DNA from 2 places in the Streptomyces sp. NPDC004266 genome. Region 1 is predicted to be linked to the other one. Evidence: predicted binding sites of a transcription regulator. Region 1 holds the regulator's gene; the other holds the start of a gene.
The links. The regulator HspR, encoded in region 1, represses chaperone genes until heat shock. The targets are predictions, from matches to a motif close to TTGAGNNNNNNNNNCTCAA.
Positions count from the first base shown of each region.

Region 1 (15,213 bases):
AGCGCACCGTCGTCCGTTGTGCCGAAGGGCATGTGTTCAGTACCGCCTCGTTCCCGCTTCAGCAGCTCGGTGCGGGACGGATCGGGCCCGGGCGGCTCATCCGGTGTCCGCGGTGTGCGCGGTTGCGGCATGCGGTGCCGGTGGAGGTCGGACGGCGCTGAGGCGTGAGGTGCCGGGGCGCGGGCGGCCGCCGATTGGGGCAGGTCCGCGCCCTCTGCGTATCGTGGGGGCGTGCTTCTCTCAGACAAGGACATCCGGGCCGAGATCGATGCCGGACGGGTGCGCATCGACCCGTACGACGAATCCATGGTGCAGCCCTCGAGCATCGACGTGAGGCTTGACCGCTTCTTCCGGGTGTTCGAGAACCACCGCTACCCGCACATCGACCCCGCCGTCGAGCAGCTCGACCTGACGCGCGAGGTCGAGCCGGAGGGCGACGAGGCGTTCATCCTGCACCCGGGCGAGTTCGTGCTCGCCTCGACCTACGAGGTCATCACCCTGCCGGACGACATCGCCTCGCGTCTGGAGGGGAAGAGCTCTCTCGGGCGGCTCGGGCTCGTCACGCACTCGACCGCCGGGTTCATCGACCCCGGTTTCTCGGGGCACGTGACCCTGGAGCTGTCGAACCTCGCCACCCTGCCGATCAAGCTCTGGCCGGGGATGAAGATCGGCCAGCTGTGCATGTTCCGGCTGAGCTCGCCCGCGGAGTTCCCGTACGGGAGCGAGCGGTACGGCTCGCGGTACCAGGGCCAGCGGGGGCCGACGGCCTCCCGCTCCTACATGAACTTCCATCGGACCCAGGTGTGAGGCGGTCGCAGGCATGAGTGAGGTACGCGAGAACCTGACGTACGAGGGCTTCGGGACCGCCGTCCGCGAGCTGGCGCAGACCATCGCCGACGACGGCTACGAGCCCGACATCGTGCTCTCCATCGCCCGTGGCGGCGTCTTCGTCGCCGGCGGTCTGGCCTACGCCCTGGACTGCAAGAACATCCACCTCGTGAACGTGGAGTTCTACACGGGCGTGGGCACCACGCTGGAGATGCCGGTCATGCTGGCGCCCGTGCCCGACGCGATCGACTTCAGCGACAAGAAGGTGCTCATCACCGACGACGTCGCCGACACCGGCAAGACGCTGAAGCTCGTCCACGACTTCTGCGTCGACCACGTCGCCGAGGTCCGCTCCGCCGTCATCTACGAGAAGTCCCACTCCCTCGTGAAGTGCGAGTACGTGTGGAAGAAGACCGACGAGTGGATCAACTTCCCCTGGTCGGTCGAGCCGCCCGTCGTGAAGCGCGAGGGCCAGGTCCTCGACGCCTGAGGCGCCTTCTGAGGCGCCTGGGACCCACGGATGCGCGGAAGGCCCCCACCGGGTGCGGTGGGGGCCTTCTCGTGGTCCGGGTGCTACAGGGTGCCCAGCTTGATCAGGCTCAGCAGGGCCACCAGCTGGATCGCCGACGCGCCCAGCGCCTTCGGCCACGGCAGGTCGTGGGAGCGGCTCACCATCAGGGTGAGGAGCGCGCCCAGCGCCAGCCAGGTCGCCCAGCCGAGGACCTGCACCAGGCCGTTCTCGCCGCCCAGGAAGAGCGCGAAGAGCAGGCGCGGCGCGTCCGTGATCGACATGATCAGCATCGACAGGCCGACGGTCGGCTGCCAGGCGCCGTCGCCGCCCAGCTGGCGCGCGAGGGTGTGGGTGACCGCGCCCAGGATCAGACCGCCCACCACGAAGCCGAGGGCCGTCATCAGGACGTACGGGATCGTGCTGGAGATCGTCGCGTTGAGCGCCTCTTCGCGGGCCTTGTCGAAGCCGAAGATCGCGAGGAGCCCGTAGAGGAACGTGACGATCAGCGCCGGGCCCCAGACCGCGTGGTCCCGCATCCGCAGGAACGTGTCCGCCGGGCGCAGCACGATGCCGCTCAGGAGCTGCTTCCAGGGGAGCCGGGGGCCCGTGGGCACGGGGGCCGCGCCCGCGTCGTACGTCGCGGCGCCGCCGTACGGGTCGTCGACGCTGAACATCTGGGTGTGGCCCGGGTTGTTCGCCGCCGCGTGCTGCTGGTGGTGCTGCGGGTCGCCGAAGTACTCCGGCTCCCCGTAGGCCTGCCCCTGCTGCCCGTACGGCTGCCCCTGCGGCGGCTGCTGCCACTGCTGCTGCGGGTAGGGCGGCGGGGCCGCGTTGTACCCGTACGGCGCCTGCTGCGGTTGTTGTTGCGGGGGGCGGTTGTCCCGGCCGCGTCCGTTCCTGAATCCAGCCACGCCTTGAACGTACCCGGTTCCGCTGTGCGGCCGCGCCTCAGGCCCGTCCTTGCCACTGAGCTGTGACATCCCCTAGGGGACGTGACGCGGGGGCGGAGCCGGCGGCTCCGGCGGCGAGAGCCGGATCCACGGCTTCCCGCAGCGAGGAGGGCCGCCCCGCGCTTCTCGCGCGGGACGGCCCTCCTCGGTTCACCTGAGGCCTCAGACGGCCGGCTCGGGCTCCTCGGCCGCCGGCTCCTCCTCCGGCTCGACCGGGGTCTTCACCGAGTCGAGGAGCAGCTGGGCGACGTCCACGACCGTGACGGACTCCTTGGCCTTGCCCTCGTTCTTCTTGCCGTTGACCGAGTCGGTCAGCATGACGAGGCAGAACGGGCAGGCGGTGGAGACGATGTCCGGGTTGAGGGACAGGGCCTCGTCGACGCGCTCGTTGTTGATGCGCTTGCCGATCCGCTCCTCCATCCACATCCGCGCGCCGCCGGCGCCGCAGCAGAAGCCGCGCTCCTTGTGGCGGTGCATCTCCTGCTGGCGCAGGCCGGGGACGGCGGACATGATCTCGCGCGGCGGCGTGTAGACCTTGTTGTGCCGGCCCAGGTAGCAGGGGTCGTGGTAGGTGATGAGGCCCTCGACCGGGGTCACCGGGATCAGCTTGCCCTCGTCGATGAGGTGCTGGAGCAGCTGGGTGTGGTGGATGACCTCGTACTCGCCGCCGAGCTGCGGGTACTCGTTGGCGATGGTGTTGAAGCAGTGCGGGCAGGTCGAGACGATCTTCTTGGCCGACTTCGGCTTCTTGGTCGACTCGTCCTCGTCGTCCTCGCCGAACGCCATGTTCAGCATCGCGACGTTCTCGGCGCCGAGCTGCTGGAAGAGCGGCTCGTTGCCCAGGCGGCGCGGGGAGTCACCAGTGCACTTCTCCTCGCCGCCCATGATCGCGAACTTGACGCCCGCGATGTGCAGCAGCTCCGCGAAGGCCTTGGTGGTCTTCTTGGCGCGGTCCTCCAGGGCGCCGGCGCAGCCGACCCAGTAGAGGTAGTCGACCTCGGTGAGGTCCTCGACGTCCTTGCCGACGATCGGGACCTCGAAGTCGACCTCCTTGGTCCACTCGACGCGCTGCTTCTTGGCCAGGCCCCAGGGGTTGCCCTTCTTCTCCAGGTTCTTGAGCATCGTGCCCGCCTCGGACGGGAACGCGGACTCGATCATCACCTGGTAGCGGCGCATGTCGACGATGTGGTCGATGTGCTCGATGTCGACCGGGCACTGCTCGACGCAGGCGCCGCAGGTGGTGCAGGACCACAGGACGTCGGGGTCGATGACGCCGTTCTCCTCGGCGGTGCCGATGAGGGGGCGCTCGGCCTCGGCCAGCGCGGCGGCGGGGACGTCCTTGAGCTGCTCCTCGGTGGCCTTCTCGTTGCCCTCCATGTCCTTGCCGCCGCCCGCGAGCAGGTACGGGGCCTTGGCGTGCGCGTGGTCGCGCAGCGACATGATGAGGAGCTTGGGGGAGAGGGGCTTGCCGGTGTTCCAGGCGGGGCACTGCGACTGGCAGCGGCCGCACTCGGTGCAGGTGGAGAAGTCGAGGATGCCCTTCCAGGAGAACTGCTCGACCTGGGAGACGCCGAAGACGGCGTCCTCGGCCGGGTCCTCCCAGTCGATCTCCTTGCCGGCCGTGGTCATCGGCTGGAGCGCGCCCAGGGCGGTGGAGCCGTCGGCGTTGCGCTTGAACCAGATGTTCGGGAAGCCGAGGAAGCGGTGCCAGGCGACGCCCATGTTGGTGTTGAGCGAGACCGTGATCATCCAGGTGAAGGACGTGACGATCTTGAGGCACGCGAAGAAGTAGGTGAGGTACTGGATCGTGCTCAGGTCCAGGCCGTCCAGGAGCGCGATCAGCGGGTACGAGGCGAAGAAGCCCGGCTCCCAGCTCGTCACGTGGTGCTGGACGCCCTCCAGGGCGCGGAGCGTCATGATGCAGACGCCGACGATCAGGATGACGGCCTCGACGAAGTACGCCTGGCCGGTCTTGGAGCCGGCGAAGCGGGACTTGCGGCCCGCCTTGGTCGGCTTGCTCAGCTGGCGGATGACGATGAGGGTCACGATGCCGAGGACCGTCATCAGGCCGAGGAACTCGGTGAAGATCTCGTACGGCAGCCAGTCGCCGATGAACGGGATCAGCCAGTCGGCCTGGAAGAGCTGGCCGAAGGCGTTCACGATGGTGAGGAGCAGCGAGAAGAAGCCCACCGCCACGAACCAGTGCGCGAAGCCGACGATGCCCCAGCGGTTCATGCGCGTGTGGCCGAGGAATTCCTTGACCAGCGTGATGGTGCGCTGCTTGGGGTCACCGGTGCGCGTGCCGGCGGGGACCGGCTGACCGAGCCGCACGAAGCGGTAGATCTGCACGGTGGCGCGGCCGAACAGCGCGACGGCCACCACCGTGATGGCGATCGACACGATGATCGCGGCGAGTTGCATGACGGGCTCCTCGGGCGGGCCTACTAAGCGGTAACTTATTGAGTTCCTGCTGAGATTACCCGGTCGCGGCGCCGCGCTGTAGCGGCGCTCGCGGTGATATGTGTCGCTCAGGCAAGCCTTGCCGTGCGACGCCTGCGTACTGCTGGAAGCGTACGCGCAAGGACCAGCAGATCCATCCCCAGCCAGTGGTGGTCCACATAGTGGAGGTCGAGCAGTTCGCGCTCCTCCCACGGCAGGTCCGAGCGGCCGCTGATCTGCCACGGCCCGGTGAGCCCCGGACGGACGGAGAGCCGGCGGCGGCCCTCGCCCGCGCACTCCCGGTGGGTCGGCGCCAGCGGGCACGGCCCCACCAGCGACATCCGGCCCGTGACGACGTGCAGCAGCAGCGGCAGCGCGGCCAGCGGGCTCCTCGTGCGGAAGGTCAGCATCGTGAAGGGCCGCCCCTTCAGGCCGGCCACCGTCCGGCGCCGCAGCACCGCGCCGTCGCCGCCGAGGGAGACGGACAGGGCGGTGCCGACGATCAGCGGCGCGAGGGCGAGGAGCAGGAGCGTCCCGCCCACCACGTCGAAGGCGCGCTTCGCCGTCATCACGCGCTGCGCCGTCATGCGGTCACCCCCTCCGGCGGTGATCCTGGGACATGTCCGGACTCTCTCATGGGAATCGGGGCAAAGGGCGGGAGCGACGCGCCGATTGAGCGACCCGGCGGATGAAGAGTTGAGTCGACTCGACTCAGGTCTGTTGACGTGGTTCGGTTCCTCGTGCATCCTTGAGTCAGTTCCACTCAAGTCAGTCAGCTGGAGGAATCGAAATGGCACGTGCGGTCGGCATCGACCTGGGCACGACTAACTCCGTCGTCAGCGTTCTGGAAGGCGGCGAGCCCACCGTCATCACCAACGCCGAGGGCGCCAGGACCACGCCGTCCGTCGTCGCCTTCGCGAAGAACGGCGAGGTGCTCGTCGGCGAGGTGGCCAAGCGCCAGGCCGTCACCAACGTCGACAGGACCATCCGGTCGGTCAAGCGCCACATGGGCACCGACTGGAAGATCGACATCGACGGCAAGTCCTTCAACCCGCAGCAGATGAGCGCCTTCATCCTGCAGAAGCTCAAGCGCGACGCCGAGGCGTACCTGGGCGAGAAGGTCGTCGACGCGGTCATCACCGTCCCGGCGTACTTCAACGACTCCGAGCGTCAGGCCACCAAGGAGGCCGGTGAGATCGCGGGCCTCAACGTCCTGCGCATCGTCAACGAGCCGACCGCGGCCGCCCTGGCCTACGGCCTCGACAAGGACGACCAGACGATCCTCGTCTTCGACCTCGGTGGCGGCACCTTCGACGTGTCCCTCCTGGAGATCGGCGACGGCGTCGTCGAGGTGAAGGCCACCAACGGTGACAACCACCTCGGTGGTGACGACTGGGACCAGCGCGTCGTCGACTACCTGGTGACGCAGTTCCAGAACGGTCACGGCGTGGACCTGGCCAAGGACAAGATGGCCCTCCAGCGTCTGCGCGAGGCCGCCGAGAAGGCGAAGATCGAGCTCTCGTCCTCGACCGAGACCACGATCAACCTGCCCTACATCACGGCCTCCGCCGAGGGCCCGCTGCACCTGGACGAGAAGCTCACGCGCGCCCAGTTCCAGCAGCTCACCTCCGACCTGCTCGAGCGCTGCAAGGTGCCGTTCCACAACGTCATCAAGGACGCGGGCATCCAGCTCTCCGAGATCGACCACGTCGTCCTCGTCGGCGGCTCGACCCGCATGCCGGCCGTCGCCGAGCTCGTCAAGGAGCTGACCGGCGGCCAGGAGGCCAACAAGGGCGTCAACCCGGACGAGGTCGTCGCCATCGGCGCCGCGCTCCAGGCCGGTGTCCTCAAGGGCGAGGTCAAGGACGTCCTGCTCCTCGACGTGACCCCGCTGTCCCTCGGCATCGAGACCAAGGGCGGCATCATGACCAAGCTCATCGAGCGCAACACCACGATCCCGACCAAGCGGTCCGAGATCTTCACGACGGCCGAGGACAACCAGCCGTCCGTGCAGATCCAGGTCTACCAGGGCGAGCGCGAGATCGCGGCGTACAACAAGAAGCTCGGCATGTTCGAGCTGACCGGTCTGCCGCCGGCCCCGCGTGGCGTCCCGCAGATCGAGGTCGCCTTCGACATCGACGCCAACGGCATCATGCACGTGACCGCGAAGGACCTGGGCACGGGCAAGGAGCAGAAGATGACCGTCACCGGCGGCTCCTCGCTGCCGAAGGACGAGGTCGACCGGATGCGCCAGGAGGCCGAGCAGTACGCGGAGGAGGACCACCGCCGCCGCGAGGCCGCCGAGTCCCGCAACCAGGGCGAGCAGCTCGTCTACCAGACGGAGAAGTTCCTCAAGGACAACGAGGACAAGGTCCCCGGTGACGTCAAGGCCGAGGTCGAGGCCGCGCTCGGCGAGCTGAAGGAGAAGCTCAAGGGCGAGGACACCGCCGAGATCCGCACCGCCACCGAGAAGGTCGCGGCCGTCTCGCAGAAGCTCGGGCAGGCGCTGTACGCCGACGCCCAGGCCGCCCAGGCCGCCGGTGACGCCGGCCAGGCCCAGGCGCAGGACGACGACGTCGTCGACGCCGAGATCGTCGACGAGGACAAGCCGAAGGGTGGCCAGGCGTGACCGAGGAGACCCCGGGCTTCGAGGAGAAGCCCGACGTCCCCTCCGGCGCCACCCCTGACGACGCCGCCGAGGCCGTCGAGTCCGAGGAGGACGCGACGGCCCCGGCCGGGGACGCAAGCAGCCAGAAGTCGGCACAGGCCGCGGGCCTCACCGCCCAGCTGGACCAGGTGCGCTCCGCGCTCGACGAGCGCACCGCGGACCTCCAGCGGCTCCAGGCCGAGTACCAGAACTACCGCCGCCGCGTGGAGCGGGACCGGGTCACGGTCAAGGAGATCGCCGTCGCGAGCCTCCTGTCCGAGCTCCTGCCCGTGCTCGACGACGTCGGCCGGGCCCGGGACCACGGCGAGCTCGTGGGCGGGTTCAAGTCGGTGGCCGAATCGCTGGAGACCGTCGTCGCCAAGATGGGTCTGCAGCAGTTCGGCAAGGAGGGCGAGCCCTTCGACCCGACGATCCACGAGGCCCTGATGCACTCGTACGCGCCGGACGTCACCGAGACGACCTGCGTGGCGATCCTGCAGCCCGGGTATCGGATCGGCGAGCGGACCATCCGGCCCGCCCGCGTGGCCGTCGCCGAGCCCCAGCCGGGCGCGCAGGCGAAGGCGGAGGAGTCGGATGACTCCGAGAAGGACAGCGAGTAACAGCCGTACCCGCACGCGGGAGGAGGGACGTCGATGAGCACGAAGGACTTCGTCGAGAAGGACTACTACAAGGTTCTCGGCGTCCCCAAGGACGCCACCGAGGCCGAGATCAAGAAGGCGTACCGGAAGCTCGCCCGCGAGAACCATCCGGACGCCAACAAGGGTGACGTGAGCGCCGAGGCGCGCTTCAAGGAGATCTCCGAGGCGAACGACGTCCTCGGCGACCCCAAGAAGCGCAAGGAGTACGACGACGCCCGCGCCCTCTTCGGGAACGGCGGTTTCAGAGCCGGCGGCCCGGGCGCCGGAGGTTCGTTCAACTTCGACCTGGGCGACCTCTTCGGAGGCGCCCAGGGCGGGGCGGGCGGCTTCGGCGGCGGCGGGATCGGCGACGTCTTCGGCGGGCTGTTCAACCGCGGCGGAGGCGCCGGACGCACCCAGCCGCGGCGCGGCCAGGACATCGAGTCCGAGGTGACCCTCAGCTTCACCGAGGCCATCGAGGGCGCGACCGTGCCGCTGCGGATGTCCAGCCAGCAGCCGTGCACGGCGTGCTCGGGCACCGGCGACAAGAACGGCACGCCCCGGGTGTGCCCGACCTGCGTCGGCACCGGGCAGGTCTCGCGCGGCAGCGGCGGCGGCTTCTCGCTCACCGACCCGTGCGTGGACTGCAAGGGCCGCGGCCTCATCGCCGAGAACCCCTGCGAGGTCTGCAAGGGCAGCGGACGGGCCAAGTCCTCCCGGACCATGCAGGTCCGCATCCCGGCGGGTGTCAGCGACAACCAGAAGATCCGTCTGCGCGGCAAGGGCGCTCCGGGCGAGCGCGGCGGGCAGAACGGCGACCTGTACGTCGTCGTGCACGTCGACGACCACCCGGTCTTCGGCCGCAAGGACGACAACCTCACCGTCACGGTGCCGGTCTCCTTCTCGGAGGCGGCGCTCGGCGGCGAGATCAAGGTGCCGACCCTCGGCGGCCCCGCGGTCACCCTCAAGCTGCCCGCGGGCACCCCGAACGGCCGGACCATGCGCGCCCGGGGCAAGGGCGCGGTTCGCAAGGACGGCACGCGCGGCGACCTCCTGGTGACGGTCGAGGTGGCGGTGCCGAAGGAGCTGGACGACAAGGCACGAGAGGCCCTGGAGACCTTCCGCGAGGCGACCGCCTCCGAGGACCCGCGGGCCGAGCTGTTCCAGGCCGCGAAGGGAGCGTGACCCGGTGGAAGGACGCCGACGGCAGCCAGGTTTCGGCAACAGGGCGTTTGAACTGACCGACGAGTCGCCGGTGTACGTCATCTCGGTGGCGGCCCAGCTCTCCGGGCTGCACCCGCAGACCCTCCGGCAGTACGACCGGCTCGGCCTGGTCTCCCCGGACCGCACGGCCGGGCGGGGCCGCCGCTATTCGGCCCGTGACATCGAGCTGCTCCGCCAGGTGCAGCAGCTGTCGCAGGACGAGGGCATCAACCTGGCCGGAATCAAGCGGATCATCGAACTGGAGAACCAGGTCGCGGCGCTCCAGGCCCGGGTGTCCGAGCTGTCGGCGGCGGTCGAGGGCGCGGCGGCGACGCTGCGTCAGCGCGAGGCCCAGGTGCACGCCTCGTACCGCCGGGACCTGGTGCCGTACACCGACGTGCAGCAGGCGAGCGCCCTCGTGGTGTGGCGCCCGAAGCGCGGCGAGTAGCCCGTCCCCCGTCACGGCGGAGGCCCCCTTCACCCGGGTGAAGGGGGCCTCCGCCGTGTCCGGGGACGGTCAGTTGTCCCGTTCGAGGATGCCGGACTGGGCGATGAGGTAGCCGAGCTGCGCCCGGCTGCCGCTGCCGAGGGCGGCGGCGAGCTTGGCGATGTGCGCCCGGCAGGTCCGCACGTTCATCCCGAGCCGGCGGGCGATGGCCTCGTCGACGTGCCCCTCGACGAGGAGCCGGGCGATGGAGCGCTGGACGCCGCCGATGCCGTCGGTCTTGATGTCGTACGGGATCTCCTCCCGTATCGGCACCGCCAGCTGCCAGAACTGGTCGAAGACGCCGCCGAGGTAGGCGACCAGGCCGGGGTGGCGCAGCTCCAGGGCGACCTGGCGGTCGCTGCGGGCCGGGATGAAGGCGACCTCGCGGTCGACGATGATCAGCCGGTCGATGATCTCTTCGAGGGTGCGGACCTGGACCTCGGGGCCGACGTGCTCCAGATAGGTGAGCGTGAGCTCGGTGTGGCGCGCGGTGTGCTGGTAGAGCGTGCGCATGCTGATGCCGCGTCCCAGGAGCGGGGAGACGCGGTCGAGGGCCTCGCTGAGGGCCTGGGCGGGCCGTCCGCCGCCCGGCTGGACGGTGAGGAGTTCCTGGCGGCAGTTGGCCACGACGCGGTCGAGGGTCGAGTTGATGCGGTCGATGCCCTCGAGGACGGTGATGGCGTGTGTGGTGGGGGAGTCGTGGGCGCTGATGGCCATGAACGGCTCGAAGGCGTCCGACAGGGCGACGGTGCGCCGTCGGCGGTCGAGTATCTCCCGTTCGATCGGCTGGAGCAGCTGCGCGAGCGCCGCGGAGGGGGGAACCGGGCGCAGCCACTGCGCGTCGTCGGGATCGGGGTGGAGCAGGGAAAGATCGAGGAGGCAGGGTGCCTCGACCGCCTCTGACCGGGGTATTCGCCCGGTGCGCAGAGCGGCCGCGTACAGCTCGGAGCCCGCTTCGCACAGTTCGGCGTGCGAATGAGGGTGCCCCGTTTCGTCCGCTTGTTTCCGCATATGTACACCCCCAGGCTCCTGCATCTCAGGAACATGATGCCTGGGTTTGGTGGTGCAGGCGCAGAGAGTAAGCCATCGTCTTACTCGCGGGGGTTGGAAGTAGACGTTGCCTTCAAGTGAGGTTGCTCGGTGATGATGAAGAAGCTCATACGCGCGGCGGCCGGAGTCGCCTTCATCGCGGCCGCCACAGTGGGCGCGGTGGGAGTGACCCCGGATCCGGGCTGGCACTCGGAGCCGGCGCAGGTGCAGGCCGCTCAGCTCGACCCGGGCTGGCACCTGGCTGAGGCCACGCTCGTCGATGACCCGGGCTGGAGCGTGGCCCCCCAGCAGGACCCCGGCTGGAACTAGTCGGGCACATGAATGTTCCCGATGACCCCAGGTTCCGCCGGGAGATGGCTTCCGCCTATCGCTCCGGCTGGCACTTCGTCGATCTCGCCACGGCAATCCCCCACCGTGGCGACTCGCTGAAGGTCACCCTCTTCGGAGAGCCGATCGTCGTCGCCCGAGAGCAGGACGAAGACGTCCGCGCGTACCGCTGTCTGCGCCGTCCCCGCGGCGCGCCGCAGCCCATCCGCTGTGCCATCCGGTACGGCATGATCTTCGTCAACCTCGATCAGCGGGACCACCAGCTGATCGAAGCAGAGGCCATCACCGCCACCCCCCGCAGTGCCTGAGCGATTCCCCCGTCGTTGTAGATCGCTCCGGCACTTCCCCCACACAGCGGCGCCATCGCGGACCTGAAACGCGATGGCGCCGCTGTGCGTCCGCGTGCGGGGACTCAGGCGCGGCCCATCGCCCGGGTGAGGGCGATCTCGATGACGACCCGGTCCGGGTTCGGGGCCGGCGTGCGGCCGTAGCGCTCGGCGTAGCGGGCGACGGCGTCCGCGACCGTCTCGGCCTCCGTGCGGATATGCGCGACGCCCTCCAGGGTGGCCCAGCGCCCCTTGTCGACCTGGCAGACCGCGACCCGCGCGCCGTCCGCGCCCGCCGCCAGGACGTTGGCGACCTTCCGGCTGTTCTTGTTGGTGATCACGCGCGCGTACCCGCCCTCGGGGTCGTACGTGACGCCGACCGCGACGACGTGCGGCGTGCCGTCCGGGCGCGGGGTGGTCAGGGTGCACATGTGGTACTCGCGCCAGAAGCTCAGGTACGAGTCGGAGGGGTTCCTGGGGTCTGTGGCCATGCCCGGAAACTACCCGCGGGAGAGCTCCCTCCGACACCTTGAGCGGAGTCGACTCAACTTTGTGTACCCTGGAGAGGTCATAGAAGGAGAGGACCCACGAGAACCCAGAAGGAGCACCGCACGTGGACGCCGAACTGACCAACAGGAGCCGGGACGCGATCAACGCGGCGAGCAGCCGCGCCGTGTCGGACGGACACGCCGACCTGACCCCGGCGCATCTGCTCCTCGCGCTGCTGACCGGTCAGGACAACGAGAACATCACCGACCTGCTCGCCGCCGCCGGGGCCGACCAGGCGCTCGTGCGCGCCGGTACGGAGCGGCTCCTCGCCGGCCTGCCGAGCATCACGGGGTCCACGGTCGCGCCCCCGCAGCCCGACCGCGACTTCCTCGCCGTCCTCGCGGACGCCGACCGGTACGCCAAGGAGCTCGGCGACGACTTCCTCTCGACCGAGCACCTGCTCATCGGGATCGCCGCCAAGGGCGGCCGGGCCGGTGAGATCCTCGACCGGCAGGGCGCGAGCGCGAAGAAGCTGCTCGAAGCCTTCGAGACGAGCAGGGGAGGACGCCGGGTGACCACACCCGACCCGGAGGGGCAGTACAAGGCTCTGGAGAAGTTCGGCACGGACTTCACCGCCGCCGCGCGCGAGGGCAAGCTGGACCCGGTCATCGGCCGCGACCACGAGATCCGGCGCGTCGTCCAGGTGCTGTCCCGCCGCACCAAGAACAATCCCGTCCTCATCGGCGAGCCCGGCGTCGGCAAGACCGCCGTCGTCGAGGGCCTCGCCCAGCGGATCGTGAAGGGCGACGTCCCCGAGTCCCTGAAGAACAAGCGGCTGGTCTCGCTCGACCTCGGCGCGATGGTCGCCGGCGCGAAGTACCGCGGCGAGTTCGAGGAGCGGCTGAAGACCGTCCTGTCCGAGATCAAGGACAGCGACGGCCAGATCATCACCTTCATCGACGAGCTGCACACGGTCGTCGGCGCGGGCGCCGGCGGCGACTCCGCCATGGACGCCGGCAACATGCTGAAGCCGATGCTGGCCCGCGGCGAGCTGCGGATGGTCGGCGCCACCACCCTCGACGAGTACCGCGAGCGGATCGAGAAGGACCCCGCCCTGGAGCGCCGCTTCCAGCAGGTCCTGGTCGCCGAGCCGACCGTCGAGGACACCATCGCGATCCTCCGCGGCCTCAAGGGCCGGTACGAGGCCCACCACAAGGTGCAGATCAACGACTCCGCGCTGGTGGCCGCCGCGACCCTCTCCGACCGGTACATCACCTCCCGCTTCCTCCCCGACAAGGCCATCGACCTCGTCGACGAGGCGGCCTCCCGGCTCCGCATGGAGATCGACTCCTCGCCCGTCGAGATCGACGAGCTCCAGCGCTCCGTGGACCGGCTCCGCATGGAGGAGCTGGCCCTGAAGAACGAGACGGACGCGGCCAGCAAGCAGCGCCTGGAGAAGCTGCGGCGCGACCTCGCCGACCGCGAGGAGGAGCTGCGCGGCCTGACCGCCCGCTGGGAGAAGGAGAAGCAGTCCCTCAACCGGGTCGGCGAGCTGAAGGAGCGCCTCGACGAGACCCGCGGCCGCGCCGAGCGCGCCCAGCGCGACGGCGACTTCGACACCGCCTCCAAGCTGCTGTACGGGGAGATCCCGGGCCTGGAGCGGGAGCTGGAGGCCGCCACCGAGGCCGAGGCCCAGCAGGAGGCGGCCAAGGACAGCATGGTCAAGGACGAGGTCGGCCCCGACGACATCGCGGACGTGGTCGGCTCCTGGACCGGCATCCCCGCCGGCCGCCTCCTGGAGGGCGAGACGCAGAAGCTGCTCCGCATGGAGGACGAGCTCGGCAGGCGGCTGATCGGCCAGACCGAGGCCGTGCGGGCCGTCTCCGACGCGGTGCGCCGCACCCGCGCCGGGATCGCCGACCCCGACCGGCCCACCGGCTCCTTCCTCTTCCTCGGCCCGACCGGCGTCGGCAAGACCGAGCTGGCGAAGGCGCTCGCCGACTTCCTCTTCGACGACGAGCGGGCCATGGTCCGCATCGACATGTCGGAGTACGGCGAGAAGCACTCCGTCGCCCGTCTGGTCGGCGCGCCTCCCGGCTACGTCGGCTACGAGGAGGGCGGCCAACTCACGGAGGCGGTCCGCCGCCGCCCGTACAGCGTGGTCCTGCTCGACGAGGTGGAGAAGGCGCACCCGGAGGTCTTCGACGTCCTGCTCCAGGTCCTGGACGACGGACGCCTGACCGACGGGCAGGGCCGGACGGTGGACTTCCGCAACACCATCCTGATCCTGACCTCGAACCTGGGCAGCCAGTACCTGGTCGAGCCGCTGACCTCGGAGGACGTGAAGAAGCAGCAGGTCCTGGAGGTCGTGCGGGCGAGCTTCAAGCCCGAGTTCCTCAACCGGCTGGACGACCTGGTCGTCTTCTCCGCGCTCGACCGGGCGGAGCTGGGGCGGATCGCGCAGCTCCAGATCGACCGGCTCGCCAAGCGCCTCGCCGACCGGCGCCTCACCCTGGAGGTCACCCCGGAGGCCCTGGAGTGGCTGGCCGAGGAGGGCAACGACCCCGCGTACGGCGCGCGGCCGCTGCGCCGTCTGATCCAGACGGCGATCGGCGACCGGCTCGCCAAGGAGATCCTGGCGGGCGAGGTCGTGGACGGCGACACGGTCCGGGTGGACCGCTTCGAGGACGGCCTGATCGTCGGGGCGGCGCGGTAGCCGTCCCCGACGGGGGCTACAGGTCGAAGGAGGCGAGGTGGACGAGGGCGGTGCCGCCGTCCTCGTACACCACCTTCACGTCGACGTAGAGCACCTGGTCGTAGTCCACGGACCGGCACAGGTCCCCGTCGCAGGAGACGGGCGGCTCGCCGCTCGGATAGGTGGTTCTCAGCCAGTCGGCGACTCCGGCGCGCGGCATGCGGAAGTCCACCGTGATGTACGAGTCCTGCCAGTGCGTCCCGGTGCAGCGGGCGTCCTCGGCGTCCGCCGGAAGCCTGCCGCGGGCGAACTCCATCGCCTTCGCGCAGTCCACCGGCTGCGTCCTGCTGCCCTCGGTGAGGGAGTAGGCGCCCCAGGCCAGGAACGCGACGGGCAGCCCGCAGAGCACCACGAGGCCCACGGCGAGCCAGACCCACCACCGGGATTTCTTCTTGGTGTCCCCCATGAGCACGAGATCATGTCAGCCGGAAGCGGATCCTGCCGCTTCCGGCCCGGCGGGGCTTGCCACGTACCGCCCGCCATGGGGGAGGATGGCGAGCATCCGTACGAAGGGAAATACACGGTGAGCATCGACCCGTCCTCGATTCCGAATTTCGGGGGCC
Region 1 is NZ_JBIAMM010000002.1:235,701-250,913, reverse strand. It holds gene dcd (dCTP deaminase) at 232-807, shown strand; gene ACFYUZ_RS05865 (phosphoribosyltransferase) at 821-1,318, shown strand; gene ACFYUZ_RS05860 (Yip1 family protein) at 1,402-2,250, opposite strand; gene ACFYUZ_RS05855 ((Fe-S)-binding protein) at 2,452-4,710, opposite strand; gene ACFYUZ_RS05850 (sugar transferase) at 4,818-5,315, opposite strand; gene dnaK (molecular chaperone DnaK) at 5,519-7,357, shown strand; gene grpE (nucleotide exchange factor GrpE) at 7,354-7,995, shown strand; gene dnaJ (molecular chaperone DnaJ) at 8,029-9,198, shown strand; gene ACFYUZ_RS05830 (heat shock protein transcriptional repressor HspR) at 9,203-9,664, shown strand; gene ACFYUZ_RS05825 (hypothetical protein) at 9,734-10,714, opposite strand; gene ACFYUZ_RS05820 (hypothetical protein) at 10,847-11,062, shown strand; gene ACFYUZ_RS05815 ((2Fe-2S)-binding protein) at 11,071-11,388, shown strand; gene ACFYUZ_RS05810 (pyridoxamine 5'-phosphate oxidase family protein) at 11,493-11,897, opposite strand; gene clpB (ATP-dependent chaperone ClpB) at 12,020-14,611, shown strand; gene ACFYUZ_RS05800 (hypothetical protein) at 14,628-15,056, opposite strand; gene ACFYUZ_RS05795 (YbjN domain-containing protein) at 15,174-15,213, shown strand, end outside.

Region 2 (15,213 bases), on a different contig from region 1:
ACGTGACGATTCGGCCACTCCGATCCCGCCGCCGTGCAGATCCACCGCCCAGCGGGCGATCGCGAGCCCGAGGCCCGTGCCGCCGTCGCTGCCCGGCCCCTGCCGGTCCTTGGCCGAGCCCCGGTTGAACCGCTCGAAGACCTTGTGCCGCTCCGACTCCGGGATGCCGGGACCCTCGTCCTCGACCTCCAGCTCCAGCGAGTCCGGATACGGGCCGCGCCGGGCCCGGACCGTGACCCGGCCGTGCGGCGGGGAGTGCTTCACCGCGTTGTCGATCAGGTTCGCCATCACCTGGTGCAGCCGCTCCGCGTCCGCGTGCGCGACCAGCTCGGGCGGCGACACGTCCAGGTGCAGGTGCACGTCCGTACGGCGGTGCAGCCCCGAGGTGGACGACAGGCCGCGCTGGGACGCGGCCAGGTTCGCCTCCCGCAGGACGCCCGACAGGTACGGCCAGACCTCGAAGCGGCTCGCCCGGAGCGTGACGACACCGTTGTCAAGACGTGACAGGTCGAGCAGGGTCTCCACCAGCCGCCCGAGCCGCTCCGTCTGCTTCAGGGCCGACCGCATGGTCTCCGGATCGGCCTCGGACACCCCGTCCACGACGTTCTCCAGGACGGCCCGCAGCGCGGCGATCGGCGTGCGCAGCTCGTGCGAGACATTGGCCACCAGCTCCTTGCGGTGCCGGTCGACGGCCTCCAGGTCGTCCGCCATGCGGTTGATCGTCGAGGCGAGGTCGCCCAGCTCGTCCCGCCGGTCCGCGCCCCGCACCCGGCGGCTGAAGTCCCCGCGCGAGATCGACCCCGCCACCGTGTTCATCTCGTCCAGCGGCGCCGTCAGGGACTGCGCCACGAACTGGGTGATCAGCAGGGTCGCGATCATCGCGAAGATCGTGATGTACCGGAACTCGGTGGAGGTGCGGATCGCCACCAGGGCCAGGCAGGAGGTCAGCAGGACCGCCCCGACGACCAGGGCGCCCAGCTTGGTCTTGATCGAGATCACGATCCGGCGGGGCAGGCGCGGCCCCTGTCCCGTGTGCGGCCTCCCGGGGCCCGGCCGGCTCACGGCGCCGGGGTCTCCAGCGCGTAACCGACGCCGTGGACCGTGCGGATCCGCTCGGCCCCGATCTTCCGGCGCAGCGCCTTGATGTGGCTGTCCACGGTCCGGGTGCCCGAGGCGTCCGCCCAGTCCCACACCTCGGCGAGCAGCTGCTCGCGGGAGAGGACCGCCCGGGGGGTGCTCGCCAGGCAGACCAGCAGGTCGAACTCGGTCGGCGTCAGGTGCACGTCCTCGGCGCGGACCCGGACCCGGCGCTGCGCGTGGTCGATCTCCAGCTCGCCCAGGCGCAGGGTCCCGCTGCGCGGGGTGACCGCCGCGAGCGCGGCGCGCTCCACGCGGCGCAGCAGCACGTGCACCCGGGCGGCCAGCTCGCGCATCGAGAACGGCTTGGTCATGTAGTCGTCCGCGCCGACGCCGAGGCCGACCAGCATGTCGGTCTCGTCGTCGCGGGCGGTCAGCATGAGGACCGGGACGGGGCGCTGGGCCTGGACCCTGCGGCACACCTCCAGGCCGTCGAAGCCGGGCAGCATCACGTCCAGGACCATCAGGTCGGGCTGCCAGGCCTCGGCCGCGTCGACGGCCGCGGGGCCGTCGGTCGCGGTCTGCACGAGGAAGCCCTCGGCGCGCAGCCGCGCGGAGATCGCCTCCACGATCGTGGCGTCGTCCTCGACCACCAGGACGCGCCGCTGGGCCCCCGGAGTGGCCGCCGCACCGTGGTGAGTGGTGTGTGTCTGCTCCATTGCCCCGCCTCGCGTCGCCGATGTCGGTGCAGCAGCCTAGAGGTACCGGCGGCGTCCCGGCTATCCAGGAGCTACCCGGGACGGACCGCGAGGTGGACCACGTCGGGGACGCCCCGGGCAACGGGGATCTCTTCCGTCCGTACCCCGCTGAATCCGGCATTCCGCAACGACTCTTCGAAATCGGCGGACGGCCGCGCGGACCACACGGCGAGGATCCCGCCGGGGTTCAGGCGGGCCGCGCAGGTCGCCAATCCCTCGGCCGTGTACAGGGATTCGTTGTCCTCGGTGACCGTCCAGCCGGGGCCGTTGTCGATGTCGAGGCAGAGGGCGTCGTAGGTGTCGGTGGTGGTGCGGAGGTGGGCCACGAGGTCCGTGTGCAGGATCACGGTCCGCGGATCGGCGAGCGCGGCCCCCGAGATCGCCGCGAGCGGTCCCTGGCGGTGCCAGTCGATGATCGCCTCCTCGCGCTCGGCGACCGTGATCCGGCCCCAGCGGGCGTCGGCGGCGGCGTGGGCCAGGGAGAAGCCGACGCCGAGGCCGCCGACGAGGACGGAGGCGCCGGGACGGGACTCCTCGGGAAGGGCGGCGAGGGCCGCGTCGATCAGGAGCCGCTCGGAACGCCCGTCGGAGGTGTCCATCAGGAAGGTGCCGTTGGCGATGATCTCGTAGTGCTCGGCGCGGCGGCGGAGCACCACTTCTCCGTACGGCCCTTCACGTCGGTCGAGGGTGACGGGGCTGGTCATGATCACTCCGTGGTCTCGTGTGCGTCCGGTTCGTCCCGCCATCCTGGCGGGGCGCCGAGGGCCGGGACAAACGCATAACGAGCCCTCGCGGCCGGTGCGGCCGCGGGCCCGCTCAGGGGCTCGTCGGCGGGCCGCCCTCCGGGAGGGCGGCGAAGACCCGCTGGAGGGCGGGCGAGTGCTCGCCGTCGTCCGCGACGACCAGACGGTGGCGGTACGTCACGTAGTACTGGAAGCCGTCCGGGATCGGGCTGCCCGTCGGACGCTCCGGGACCAGGGCGAACGCCGGGTCCTCCAGGGCCGCCCGGAGCTCGGCGGCCTCCGCGGGGGTCTGTCTGCCGGTCCGGGGCGGCTTGGTGCCGGAGCGGCTGGTCCAGCTGCCGTCGTAGTGGACGACGAGCTTGTTGCGGACGCCCGCCAGGCCGCCGTTGACGACCACCTCGACGAGGACCTCGCCCGGCTGGGGGTCCGCCGCCGGCGTGCCGGGGTCCGTCGTGGGGCTCGGCGGGGCCGGCGCGCTCACGCTCGACGACCCGCCGGGCGCGGGCGGCGTCCCGGGGCCGCAGCCGCTCACGCCGCCGGCCAGGGCCCCCGCCAGCAGCAGGGCCCCGCACCACGTTCCCGTACCCCGTACGCCTCGCACCATGGGACGAGCATGCCCGCTCCGGGGCCCCGCGCGCAGCCGGACGCGGCGGGAGCGTCGGAGAACGCCGGGGAAGTCGGGGGCCGCCGGAGGGCGGGGTGTGGGGGTGTCGGCGGAGTCGGGGGGTGTCGGGGCCGTCGGGGCCGTCGGGGAGCGTCAGGGGTCCGTGCGGACGATTCCGGTGAGCGGCCCCCGGTAGCGCCAGTCCAGCGAGTCGTAGAGGGCGAGGCCGTCCGTGGTCGTGGCGAGCACGCCGGTCCCGGCGCCGGCCTGGGCGGCTGCGGCCTCCAGGGTGCGCATGACGTTCGCGCCCAGGCCCCGGCGCCGGTGTGCGGGGTCGGTCTCGATCTGGTCGGCGACGGCGGTGGACCCGGTCGGGGCGATCTGGCCGCGGGCGGCGAGGGTGCCGTCCGGGGCGAGGACGCGGACCCGGATGACGCCGTTGTCGACCTCGGTGGTGCGCGCGTATCCCTCGGGCGGCGCGGGGCGGACGCCGGGATCCAGTCGCTTGACCATCATGAAGCCGGGGTCGTCGGGGACCGTCCACCCGTCGGTGATCCAGGACGCCGCCTCCTCGGGGGCCGCCATCACCTTGAGCCAGCTGTACGGCGTGGTCAGCCGGGCGCAGAGCGCGCCGACGGAGGCCGCGTCGGGGGCGGGCAGGACGTGCCGTACGACGTGCCGGGGCAGTCCGACGTCGATCCGGTAGCCCCAGGGCTCGGCGACGGCGGAGGGGGTGCCCCGGGAGACGGTCCAGCCCGCCACCCAGGCAGAAGTAATGGCTGCTATATCCATGCAGGCATTACATCTTCTCCGTGCGGATGCGTGCGGGGGTGATCGCTCAGAGCGAACGGCCGTCCGGGAACATCCCGGGGCTCACAAGCATTGAGTGCACATAGCTCAACTTGACTGCCGAAGGGGAGATCATGGCTTCTGAGTCCATGGCGTCCGTGCCGCTCACTCTGCCTGTGCTGCCGCTCGACGACGAGGTCGTGCTGCCCGGAATGGTGGTGCCGCTGGACCTGTCCGACGCCGACGTACGGGCCGCCGTCGAGGCCGCCCAGGTCGCGGCCCGCGGCGGCACGGGCAAGCCCCGTGTCCTCTTGGTGCCGCGCGTCGACGGGACCTACGCCGGCACCGGCGTCCTGGGCATCGTCGAGCAGGTCGGCCGTCTGTCCGACGGCGACCCCGGCGCACTGATCCGCGGCCTCGGCCGCGTCCGCATCGGCGCCGGGACCACCGGTCCCGGCGCCGCCCTCTGGGTCGAGGGCAGCACCGTCGAGGAGACCCTGCCCGACCCGCTGCCCGGCTCCGTGACCGAACTGGTCAAGGAGTACAAGGCGCTGGCCACCAGCTGGCTCAAGAAGCGCGGCGCCTGGCAGGTCGTCGACCGCGTCCAGCAGATCGACGGCGTCGGCGCCCTCGCCGACAACTCCGGCTACTCGCCCTTCCTCAGCGTCGAGCAGAAGGTCGAACTCCTGGAGACCGCCGACCCGGTCGCCCGCCTCAAGCTCGCCACCTCCCAGCTGCGCGAGCACCTCGCCGAGCAGGACGTCGCCGAGACCATCGCCAAGGACGTCCAGGAGGGCGTCGACAAGCAGCAGCGCGAGTTCCTGCTCCGCCGCCAGCTCGAAGCCGTCCGCAAGGAGCTGCGCGAGCTCAACGGCGAGTCCGAGGGCGACGAGTCCGACGACTACCGCGCCCGCGTGGAGGCCGCCGACCTGCCCGAGAAGGTCCGCGAGGCCACCCTCAAGGAGGTCGAGAAGCTGGAGCGGTCCAGCGACCAGTCCCCGGAGGGCTCCTGGATCCGCACCTGGCTCGACACCGTCCTCGAACTGCCCTGGAACGAGCGGACCGAGGACGAGTACGACATCCGGGGCGCCCGCGCGGTCCTGGACGCCGAGCACGCCGGCCTCGACGACGTGAAGGAGCGGATCACCGAGTACCTCGCGGTGCGCAAGCGGCGCTCCGACCGCGGTCTCGGCGTGGTCGGCGGCCGCCGCGGCGGTGCCGTCCTCGCCCTCGTCGGCCCGCCCGGCGTCGGCAAGACGTCGATCGCGGAATCGGTGGCCCACGCCATGGGCCGGAAGTTCGTCCGGGTCGCCCTCGGCGGCGTGCGCGACGAGGCGGAGATCCGCGGCCACCGGCGGACGTACGTCGGCGCCCTGCCCGGCCGGATCGTCCGCGCCGTCAAGGAGGCCGGGTCGATGAACCCGGTGGTCCTGCTCGACGAGATCGACAAGGTCGGCTCCGACTTCCGCGGCGACCCCGCGGCGGCGCTCCTCGAAGTCCTCGACCCCGCGCAGAACCACACCTTCCGCGACCACTACCTGGAGGTCGAGCTCGACCTCTCCGACGTCGTCTTCCTGGCCACCGCCAACGTCCTCGAAGCCATCCCCGAGGCGCTCCTCGACCGCATGGAGCTGGTGCGCCTGGACGGCTACACGGAGGACGAGAAGGTCGTCATCGCCCGCGACCACCTGCTCCCGCGCCAGCTGGAGCGGGCCGGTCTGGAGCCGGGCGAGGTCGTCCTGGAGGAGGGCGCGCTGCGGAAGCTGGCCGGCGAGTACACCCGCGAGGCCGGTGTCCGCACCCTGGAGCGTTCGATCGCCCGGCTGCTGCGGAAGATCGCGGCCCAGCACGAGCTGGGCGACCGCGAGCTGCCGTTCACGGTCGGTCCCGACGGCCTGCGGGAGTTCATCGGACGCCCGCACCACGTGCCGGAGTCGGCCCAGGACCCGGCGGAGCGGCGGACGGCCGTGCCGGGTGTCGCCACCGGGCTCGCCGTGACCGGCGCGGGCGGTGACGTCCTCTTCGTGGAGGCGTCCCTGGCCGACCCGGAGACGGGCGCCGCCGGCCTGACCCTCACCGGTCAGCTGGGCGACGTGATGAAGGAGTCGGCGCAGATCGCGCTCTCCTTCCTCCGCTCGCACGGCGCGGAGCTGGAGCTGCCCGTCACCGGCCTGAAGGACCGGGGCGTGCACATCCACTTCCCGGCGGGCGCGGTGCCCAAGGACGGACCGAGCGCGGGCGTCACCATGACGACCGCCCTCGCCTCCCTGCTGAGCGGCCGGCTCGTCCGTACGGACGTGGCCATGACCGGCGAGGTCTCCCTCACCGGCCGGGTGCTGCCGATCGGCGGCGTGAAGCAGAAGCTCCTCGCCGCGCACCGGGCGGGCATCACGACCGTCGTGATCCCCAAGCGGAACGAGGCCGACCTGGACGACGTCCCGGCCGAGATCCTGGAGAAGCTGGAGGTCCACCCGGTGACGGACGTCCGCCAGGTCCTGGAGATCGCCCTCGCGCCGGCGGTGGTGCCGGTGGAGGTGGCCGCGTAACTCCCCCCGGCGAGCGGGGTGTCCCTCCGGGGGCACCCCGCTCCGGCGCGCCCGGATCCCGTTACCCTGATGTCAGTCGGGACTGGCATGCTCGTACGCATGAACGACGACGCCTTCTGGGCTCTCATCGACGAGTTGGGCCGCCGGACCGGTGACCGGGACGAGCGCCTCGAGTGGCTGCGGGAAGAGCTGATACGGCGTCCGGCGGCGGAGAGCGTGGACTTCCAGGTGCGGCTGGAGCGGGCGTGCGAGGCCGCGGACACCCGCGCGCTGTGGACGGCGGCGGACCGGATCGAGGGCGGCGCCTGCACGGACGACGGCTTCCACTACTTCACGCTCTGGCTGGTGGGCCAGGGCCGGAAGGTGTACGAGTCGGTCCTCGCCGACCCGGACGCGCTGGCCGACGTGCCCGGGGTGCGCGCGCTCGTGGGCCGGCACCACGACGAGTGGGACGACGACGAGTGGCCCGAGTGGGAGGAGCTCGACTACGTCGCCCAGGACGCGTGGGACGAGCTGACGGGCCAGGAGGGCGACGACGGCGAGGAGTTCCTCGACGCCGTCGAGGAGGCGGAGGACGCCGCGGAGGCGGCGGGGGAGTGGGAAGAGGACGAGGAGGACCGGGAGTCCCGGCCGGAGGGGTCGGCGCTGTCCCGGCTCACCGCCCTCTTCCCTCTCGCCTCGGCCTCCTAGGAGCCCGAGGGTCCCCGCCGCCTCAGGAGGCGGACGTGTCGCGGCGGCGGCCCAGGAGCAGGCTGCCCGCCGCGAAGACGGCGAGGGCGCCCGCGCCCGCCAGGGCCGTCGGCAGCGGCGAGGAGGGGGCCTCGGCGGTCTCGGCGGACAGGGCCGGGGGCTGCTCGTCGCCGCCGTGGCCCGCGTGGCTCACGGTGGACAGCCCGGCGCCCGCCGCGATCTTCGCCTCGGTCGGGGCCTGGGCCCGTGCCGCCGTCGCCGTGCCGCCGAAGGTGACGTCCGAGCAGCTGTAGAAGGCCTCGGGGCTGTCGTTGCGCTGCCACACCTTGTAGACGATGTGCCGTCCGGTGCGGGCCGGGAGGTTGCCGGTGAAGGCGTAGTAGCCGTCGGTCGCGGTGCGGGTGGTGCTGTAGACGGCGACGGGGGTCGGGTCGAGGTCCGACCACTTCAGGGGCTTGGTCGGGTCGAAGCCCGCCTTGGTGATGTAGAGCGTCATCGTGCCCGAGTGCGCGGCCGTCACCCGGACCTTGAAGTCGAAGGGGCCCGCGGCGACGGCCGTCGAGGGCCAGTCGGTGCGGGCCCAGTCCAGGGCCCGGTACTTCTCGCGGTTGGCCGAGCAGAGCCTGCCGTCCGGGATGAGGGCCTGGTGCTGCCCGGCGGCGTTGGCGATGTTGACCTCGTTCCAGTCGTAGAGCGGCTGGGTGCCGGAGTCGGCGACGAGGTCCTTGCACACCTGCGACCTGGGCGTCTCGGGGCCTTCGGCGTAGCAGGCCGCCACCCGGCTCACGGGGTTGAAGACGGCCCCGTGGGCGCTCGCGGTGGCGGGGGTGAGGCTGACCAGGGCGGCGGCGGACAGGGCTGCGGCGCCGGTGACGGTACGGCGGGAGGACGGCATGCGGGGGCTCTCTCTCGTGCGTGGGGGAGTACGGGGCGAGCAACGCGCTTCGGGCGCACGGGAGTTGGGCCCGGACGCTCGGCGGAGGAAGCCTCGCATTGGTCCATACCAATGAGCAAGAGGAGGAACGGAAAAAGACGGCCCCCCGGGGTGCCGCACACCCGGGAGGCCGCCGTCGGGCGGAGGAGGCGGGCTCAGCCGTTCGCGAGCGCCTGGACCCGCGAGAGGTCCCCGTTGAAGTGGTTGTGGTCGCCGACCGTCGGGCCGGAGGAGGTGTACTGCCAGATCGTGTAGTACGGCCAGCCGGCCGGGAGTTCGCCGACGTCGGAGGCGTACCGCGCGATCCACAGCGGGTTGGTGGAGGAGAAGGCCGCGGAGTTGCCGGTGCACTGCTTCCACCAGCTGGTGGCCGTGTAGATCACCGGGTCGCGGCCCGTCCGGTACTTGTACCGGTTCACGAAGTCCTGGATCCAGGCGACCATCCCGGAGGCCGTCTTGCCGTAGCAGGTCGCGCCGTACGGGTTCCACTCGATGTCCAGCACGCCCGGCAGGGTCCTGCCGTCCCTCGACCAGCCGCCGCCGTTGTTGACGAAGTAGTCGGCCTGGGCGGCTCCGGTCGTCGTGTCCGGGGTGGCGAAGTGGTACGTGCCGCGGATCATGCCGACGTTGTAGGAGCCGTTGTACTGCTGGGTGAAGTAGGTGTTCTTGTAGTACGTGCCCTCCGTCGCCTTGACGTAGGCCCACTTCACGCCGCTGTTCCACAGGGTCGACCAGGCCACGTTGCCGTTGTGGCTGGAGACGTCCACGCCTTCCGTCTGCGCGGCCAGGGTCGGGACGCCGCCGGGCTTGGCGCCCTGGCCGTCGTGCGCGATCACGCCCATGCCCATGTAGGCGGAGCCGCGGGCGGGGACCGCCCGCTCGGCGCCCGGGTCCTGGGCGGCGGTGGCGGTGCCGGAGAGGCCGAGGGGGAGGAGGAGGGTCAGGGCCGCGAGGGCGGCGCCGGCGAGGGTCGTTCCGGATCTGTGCACACGCATTGCGTGCCTCCGAAAGGCTCGGTGGGGGAGCGGTGGGGGCAGGCCGGACGGCGTGACATGGAATGGACATGTCACCCTGGGCTGCCGGGAAAGACGCTACGCACGTAGACCCGCCCACGGAAGGGGGTCCGGTTGCCGCCGTTGGTCTACGCCTGCGAAATACTGAAGGAGCTGCGGCGATGGACGCCCCGGCAAGAAACTTTCAGCGACCGGAAAGCGCGCGGGAGGTGCTGACGTGCACGGAAGCGGTACGGGAAACGAAGGCCGGGTCACCGCCGGAGGCGGTGTGGACCAGGAATTCCTCGCCCTCGAGCGGGAGCTGGCGGTCTTCCTGCGCCGCGCCCGTGCCCAGTCCGGCGAGATGGCCCGCGAGGTCCACCCCGAACTGGAGCCGGCCGCCTACGGCCTCTTCGTGCGCCTCGACGACGCCGGACCCCAGCGGGCCACCGAACTCGCCGGCTACTTCGGCGTCGGCAAGGCCACCATGAGCCGCCAGCTCCGCGCCCTGGAGGACCTCGGGCTCGTCGCCCGCGACCCCGATCCCGCCGACGGCCGCGCCTCGCTGGTCCGCCTCACCGAGGAGGGCCGCAGCCGCTTCCGCAGCGTCCGCGACGCCCGGCGCGAACGCTACGTCCGCAAACTCGCCGACTGGGACCGCGCCGAGGTCGCCGAACTGGCCCGCCTCCTGAACCACTTCAACGTCCGCTCGGAGGGCTGACGCCCGGGGCCGCCGCTCAGCGGTCCCATAGCTCCGCGTATACCGCCGTCGCGTCGTCGTGGAGCTTCCAGCGGCGCGGCCCGCCCACCCGAGCGTCGGCCGTCTCCAGGGCCCGCACCCGGTGGAGCAGACCGGTCGGACCCTCCTGGCGCAGCACGCCGAAGCAGTCCGTCCAGTCGCCCTCGCCGAACAGCTCCACCCAGCGGCTCGCCCCGTCCGTGAGCGCCGCCAGGGCCCGCACCTCCGCACGCGGGGTCGTCCCGACGACCGCCCGCGCCGCGACCGCCGGGTCCGCCGCCGCCGTGAAGAAGCCGCCCACGCGGTTCCGCAGCCGATCCGTCGCCTCCAGCGAGCGCCGCACCTCGTCCGGCACCCGGTCGAGCCGGTCGTCGAGCACCGCCCGCACCGTCCCGTCGGGGGCCTCCAGGAGGAGGGCGGAGTCGGAGAGGACGAGGTGCTCGACCCGGGCCTCGTCCCAGCGGGCGAGCACCACGGTCGCCTGGGGCGTTCGCACGTGAGAAAGGTCACAGGTGTCGCGATGGGCGTCCGCGGTGCGCCGGATCGCCAGTGACAGGATCTCGGACAGGGGCATGTCCCGGCGGGAACCGGACAGTTCGGTCAAAGCTCCGCCCAGTCGCGCGGTGAACCACGGGACCGTGTGCACACAACCGTCATCACCCGCGGGAGGCGTGACGCCGTCGAGCAGGACGACCGCCCCTCCGCCGTCCGAAGTGGACGGAAGGGCGGCCACCCAGTCCTCGTTGGGGCGTTCGGGGCTGCCGGGAAGGGAGGCGACTTCACTGCGCATGGCGTCCAGTCTGCCCGCTCCCGCGCATTCCCCCCCGAACTCCTTCACGGGACCTGCAAAAGGCCGGAAAAGGCCTGTACCAACCTCGCGGACGCGACCCGAGAGGCGGAAGAAACGCCTCCGGGAAACTGCGGGCGGGCATCCTGCCAAAGGCCGCCCGGAAGATCCAACCGGCGCCCCGCGCGAGCCCCCGGAATCCACCTCCGGAAGTTGTTCGCCAACTACTGAGTGTTGTTCACTCGTTCGGGTGGCGGAGCGGCCGATGCCCGTCCCCTTGCCGTAAGCGCTGGAATGGTCGGAAGCCGTACCAGGGGTGGGGGCGCTCCATGTGACCGGCCGTCACCTCTGCTTCATCGGCGGACGAATCAAGAATGCGAGCACCGGTGCAGAAGAAGCGGCCTCGGAGCAACAACGGCACGCAGAGCCAGACCCCTGGTGAGCCGCAGGCCCCCGCCGGCCGGCCCAAGCGCGTCCGCAACCGGCTGGTCGCCGGCGTCGCCCTCGTCGGCGTCACCGTTCTCGCCGCCGGAGCCCCCGCGATCCTCGCCGCCTCCGCCGAGCTCACCGAGTCCCAGCGCCTCGTCACCCTCGCCGAACTCGACCGGCAGGCCGTCACCCTCGCGCACTCCCTCGCCGACGAGCGCGACGAGGTCGTGGCGTACATCGCCGCCGGACGCGAGGCCCAGAGCGGCGACGCCGAGCACCGGCGGAAGGTCACCGACGCGCGCTCCACCCGCGTCGACCGCCAGATCGACGAGATCCGGGCCGCCGCCCCCGCCGACCTCCGCCGCGACCTCGCCGGCGTCCCCTCCGTCCGCCGCACCGCCCTCACCGGCAAGGGCACGGCCCTGGAGGCCCACAAGGCGTACTCCGACGTCATCGGCAAGCTCCAGGCCCTCGCCGACGAGCTCGCCGACAAGACCCCGGCCCGCGCCTCCGACGCCGCGCTGACCGAGGCCACCCGCGCCCCCGCCGCCCTCGGCCGCGCCGTCGACCAGGCCTCCGCCACCCGCGGCCTGCTCCTCGGCGCACTCTCCGTGCCGCAGCCCGAGCCCACCGGGGACGTCCACTACGACCCCGGGACCGGCACCTACGTCGCCGACGAACCTGAGGGCGCCGCCGAGGCCGACCGGGCCCGCGACGGCCTCACCGCGGCCGCCCAGCAGGCCCGCGTCCGCGAGCTCGCCGCCCTCGGCGACTTCGACCAGGCCGCCGGCTCCGGCGCCCGCGACTCCCTCGCGGCCACCGTCGCCGGCCCCGACGTCAAGACCGCCGAGCTCGCCCTCGCCAGCCTCACCGACCAGCCCAAGCTGACCGAGGCCGAGCGCGGCACGGATCCGGTCGCCCTGGAGGGCGCCCTCTCCGCCCGCATCGAGCAGATGCGCGGCGTCGAGTCCGCCCTCGCCACCCAGCGGGTCGACCGCCTCGCCGCGCTCCGCGACGACGACGTCACCGCCCTCGAAGCGCGCATCGCCTTCCTCGGCGGCTGCCTCCTCGTCGCGATCGGCATCTCCACCTACGTCGCCCGCACCCTCACCCGGCCGCTCGCCGTGCTCCGCCTCGGCGCCGCCCGGCTCGCCGCGGCCCCCGAGCCGCACACCGAGGAAGCGATCCGCTTCACCGGCCGCAACGACGAGTTCGCCCAGGTCGTCCGCTCCCTCAACGCCCTGCACGGCAAGCTCGCCGGCCTCGCCTCGCAGACCGAGCGGCTCACCGACGAGCGCGCCGACCTGGCCGCCGCCAAGGACGCCGTCGGTGCCGAGCTCGCCGCCCAGCGCGCCGACCTCCAGGGCCGGGTCGCCCTCCTCACCGCCGACCTCGAACGGCTCAGGGGCACCGTCCACCACACCTTCGTCAACCTCTCGCTGCGCAGCCTCGGGCTCGTCGAGCGGCAGCTCGGCGTCATCGAGAAGCTGGAGGAGCGCGAGCAGGACCCGGACCGCCTCGCGACCCTCTTCAAGCTCGACCACATGGCGACCGTCATGCGCCGCCACAGCGAGAACCTCCTCGTCCTCGCCGGCCACGAGCACGTCCACGGCCACGCCGGGCCCGTCCCGCTCGTCGACGTGCTGCGCGCGGCCGTCAGCGAGATCGAGCGGTACGAGCGGGTCACCATCCAGTCGCTGCCGCCGCACGCCCAGGTCGCCGGCTTCGCCGCGGACGACCTGAGCCACCTGGTCGCGGAACTCCTGGAGAACGCCACCTCCTTCTCGCCGCCCGACGCCGAGGTCCAGCTCTCCGGCTGGCTCCTGGAGAGCGGCGAGGTGATGCTCTCCGTGCAGGACTCGGGCATCGGCATGACCGCCTCCCGGTCCGCCGAGCTCAACGCGCGCCTCGCCGAGGCCGACCCGGAGGCCTTCGAGGGCGAGGGGCTCGGCATGCGGGTCATCGCCCTGCTCGCCGCCCGCCACGGGGTGCGCGTCGAGCTGCGCGACCAGAAGCCGGGCGGCACGGCGGCCGTCGTGGTCCTGCCGCTGGGCCTGCTGCCGACCGCTCCGCCGACGGCCGTCCCGGAGCCCGTACGGGGCGCCGGCGCCGCGTCCGGGATCCAGCTGCCCGGCTCGGTCGCGGAGGCCAACTCCAACACCCTGCCGCCCCGGCACCGCGACCCCCTGGTGGAGGCGGCGGAGGCCGCGTTCCTGGCGGCGGAGACGGACCGGACGCGGGAGACCGCGCACGAGCCGGAGCCCGAGGCGACGTACGCCCCCGAGCCCGAGCCCGCGTACACCCCGGAGCCGGAGGCCGCGCCCGAGGCGTCGTACGCCCCCGAGCCGGAAGCGGCGTACGAGCCCGAGCCCTCGACGCCCGAGCCCGCGTACGCACCCGAGCCGCAGCCCGAGCCCGCGTACGCACCCGAGCCGGAGGCCGCGCCCGAGCCGGCGTCCGCCCCCGAGCCGGAAGCGGCGTACGAGTCCGTCTCCGAGACCACGCTCCAGGTCCGGCTGCCCGACCCGCCGCCCGAGCCGGACACGCACGAGCGTGCCGCCGACGGCGAGGAGACGGCCCGGCCCGAGGCACCCGCCGCGGACGCGACCGCCGCCGACGGGACGCTGCCCGGCCCGCGCCCCGCGCAGTGGGAGAGGGTCACCGACAAGGGGCTGCCCAAGCGCACCCCGCAGGTGGTCCGCCAGCCCTCCGCCCCCACCACGCCCCGCCAGGGCGGCGTGGACGCGGAGGCCCTGCGCCGCCGGCTCGGCGGCTTCCACCAGGGCGCCAAGGCGGGGCGCCGGGACGTGGAGGCGGAGCTGGGCGCGGCGCGCACAGAAGCCACGAAGACCGCACGTACAGGGGAGAAGACGGGGGACACAGTCGAGGAGGCACGCAGTTGACCGCGACGGGAACGTTCGGACTGAGCACGGAAGCCCGCAACCTGCAATGGCTGCTGGGGAATCTGGTGGAGGAGGTGCCGGGAGTCCGCTCGGTGGCCGTCGTCTCCTCCGACGGCCTGATGCTGCTCTCGTCGGACCCGGCCACCCAGCAGGCGCCGACGGTCGCCGCGGGCGCCGGCCGTCCCGACGGGCCGCGCGGCTCCAGCGCCGATCTGGCCACCATCGTCTCCGGCATCGGCAGCCTCACCGTCGGGGCGGCCCGGCTGATGGACGGAGGCGGGGTCAAGCAGACGATGGTGGCGATGGAGGAGGGCAGCGTCTTCGTCATGTCGATCAGCGACGGCTCGCTGCTCGGCGTGCACGCCACGCCCGACTGCGACATGAGCGTCGTGGCGTACCACATGGCGCTCTTCGTGGGCCGCGCCGGTCACGTACTCACCCCCGAAGTCCGCAGCGAGCTGCGCAAATCGATGGAGAGCACCCAGTGACGGCCATGTCCTCGGCGCACCACGCCTTCAAGCTGCCGGTACGGGGAGAGGGGCGGCGCCCCGCGCGCGTGCGCCCGTACTCGCTGACCGGCGGCCGGACCCGCTTCGGTCACATCCTGCTCGTCGAGACCTTCGTGGCGGCGCTCGAAGCGCCCGCCGCCCGCAAGGTCCTGACGGACGGTGGGCCCGCCGCCCGCGGCCTGATGCCGGAGATGCGGGCCATCGTCGAGATCTGCCGCCGGATGCGGACGGTCGCGGAGATCTCGGCGCTTCTGAAGATGCCGTTGGGGGTCGTCCGGGTGCTGCTCAGCGACCTGGCCGACCAGGGAAAGATCCGTGTGTACGGGACCGGTCACGGCACCGGGCAGCCCGACCGCGCGCTCCTCGAAAGGGTGCTGAGTGGACTCCGTCGTCTCTGACGCCGCCGCCGTCTCCGAAACGCCGGCGGTCGCCGTCGGCATCCCCGCCCAGCCGGGGTCCGCATCGCGCGAACCGGTCGCCGACGGGGTCGACACCGAAGAGGGCGCCCAGGACTGGCAGCTCGACCACTCCCGCGCCCCGATCGCGACGAAGATCGTCGTCGCGGGCGGCTTCGGCGTGGGCAAGACCACCTTCGTCCGCGCCGTCTCGGAGATCACCCCGCTCCAGACCGAGGCGCTGATGACCCGGGCGAGCGAGGACACCGACGACCTCACCGCCACCCCGGACAAGCTCACCACCACGGTGGCGATGGA
Region 2 is NZ_JBIAMM010000004.1:65,549-80,761, reverse strand. It holds gene ACFYUZ_RS11555 (ATP-binding protein) at 1-1,062, opposite strand, end outside; gene ACFYUZ_RS11550 (response regulator transcription factor) at 1,059-1,796, opposite strand; gene ACFYUZ_RS11545 (spermidine synthase) at 1,868-2,539, opposite strand; gene ACFYUZ_RS11540 (hypothetical protein) at 2,652-3,182, opposite strand; gene ACFYUZ_RS11535 (GNAT family N-acetyltransferase) at 3,336-3,974, opposite strand; gene lon (endopeptidase La) at 4,106-6,517, shown strand; gene ACFYUZ_RS11525 (DUF4240 domain-containing protein) at 6,617-7,207, shown strand; gene ACFYUZ_RS11520 (lytic polysaccharide monooxygenase) at 7,230-8,102, opposite strand; gene ACFYUZ_RS11515 (lysozyme) at 8,297-9,136, opposite strand; gene ACFYUZ_RS11510 (MarR family winged helix-turn-helix transcriptional regulator) at 9,372-9,854, shown strand; gene ACFYUZ_RS11505 (hypothetical protein) at 9,871-10,662, opposite strand; gene ACFYUZ_RS11500 (nitrate- and nitrite sensing domain-containing protein) at 11,034-13,991, shown strand; gene ACFYUZ_RS11495 (roadblock/LC7 domain-containing protein) at 13,988-14,479, shown strand; gene ACFYUZ_RS11490 (DUF742 domain-containing protein) at 14,485-14,898, shown strand; gene ACFYUZ_RS11485 (ATP/GTP-binding protein) at 14,879-15,213, shown strand, end outside.
Region 2: lon (endopeptidase La) is a predicted target of HspR. The motif match lies at 4,065-4,083, and genes of this name have one in related genera.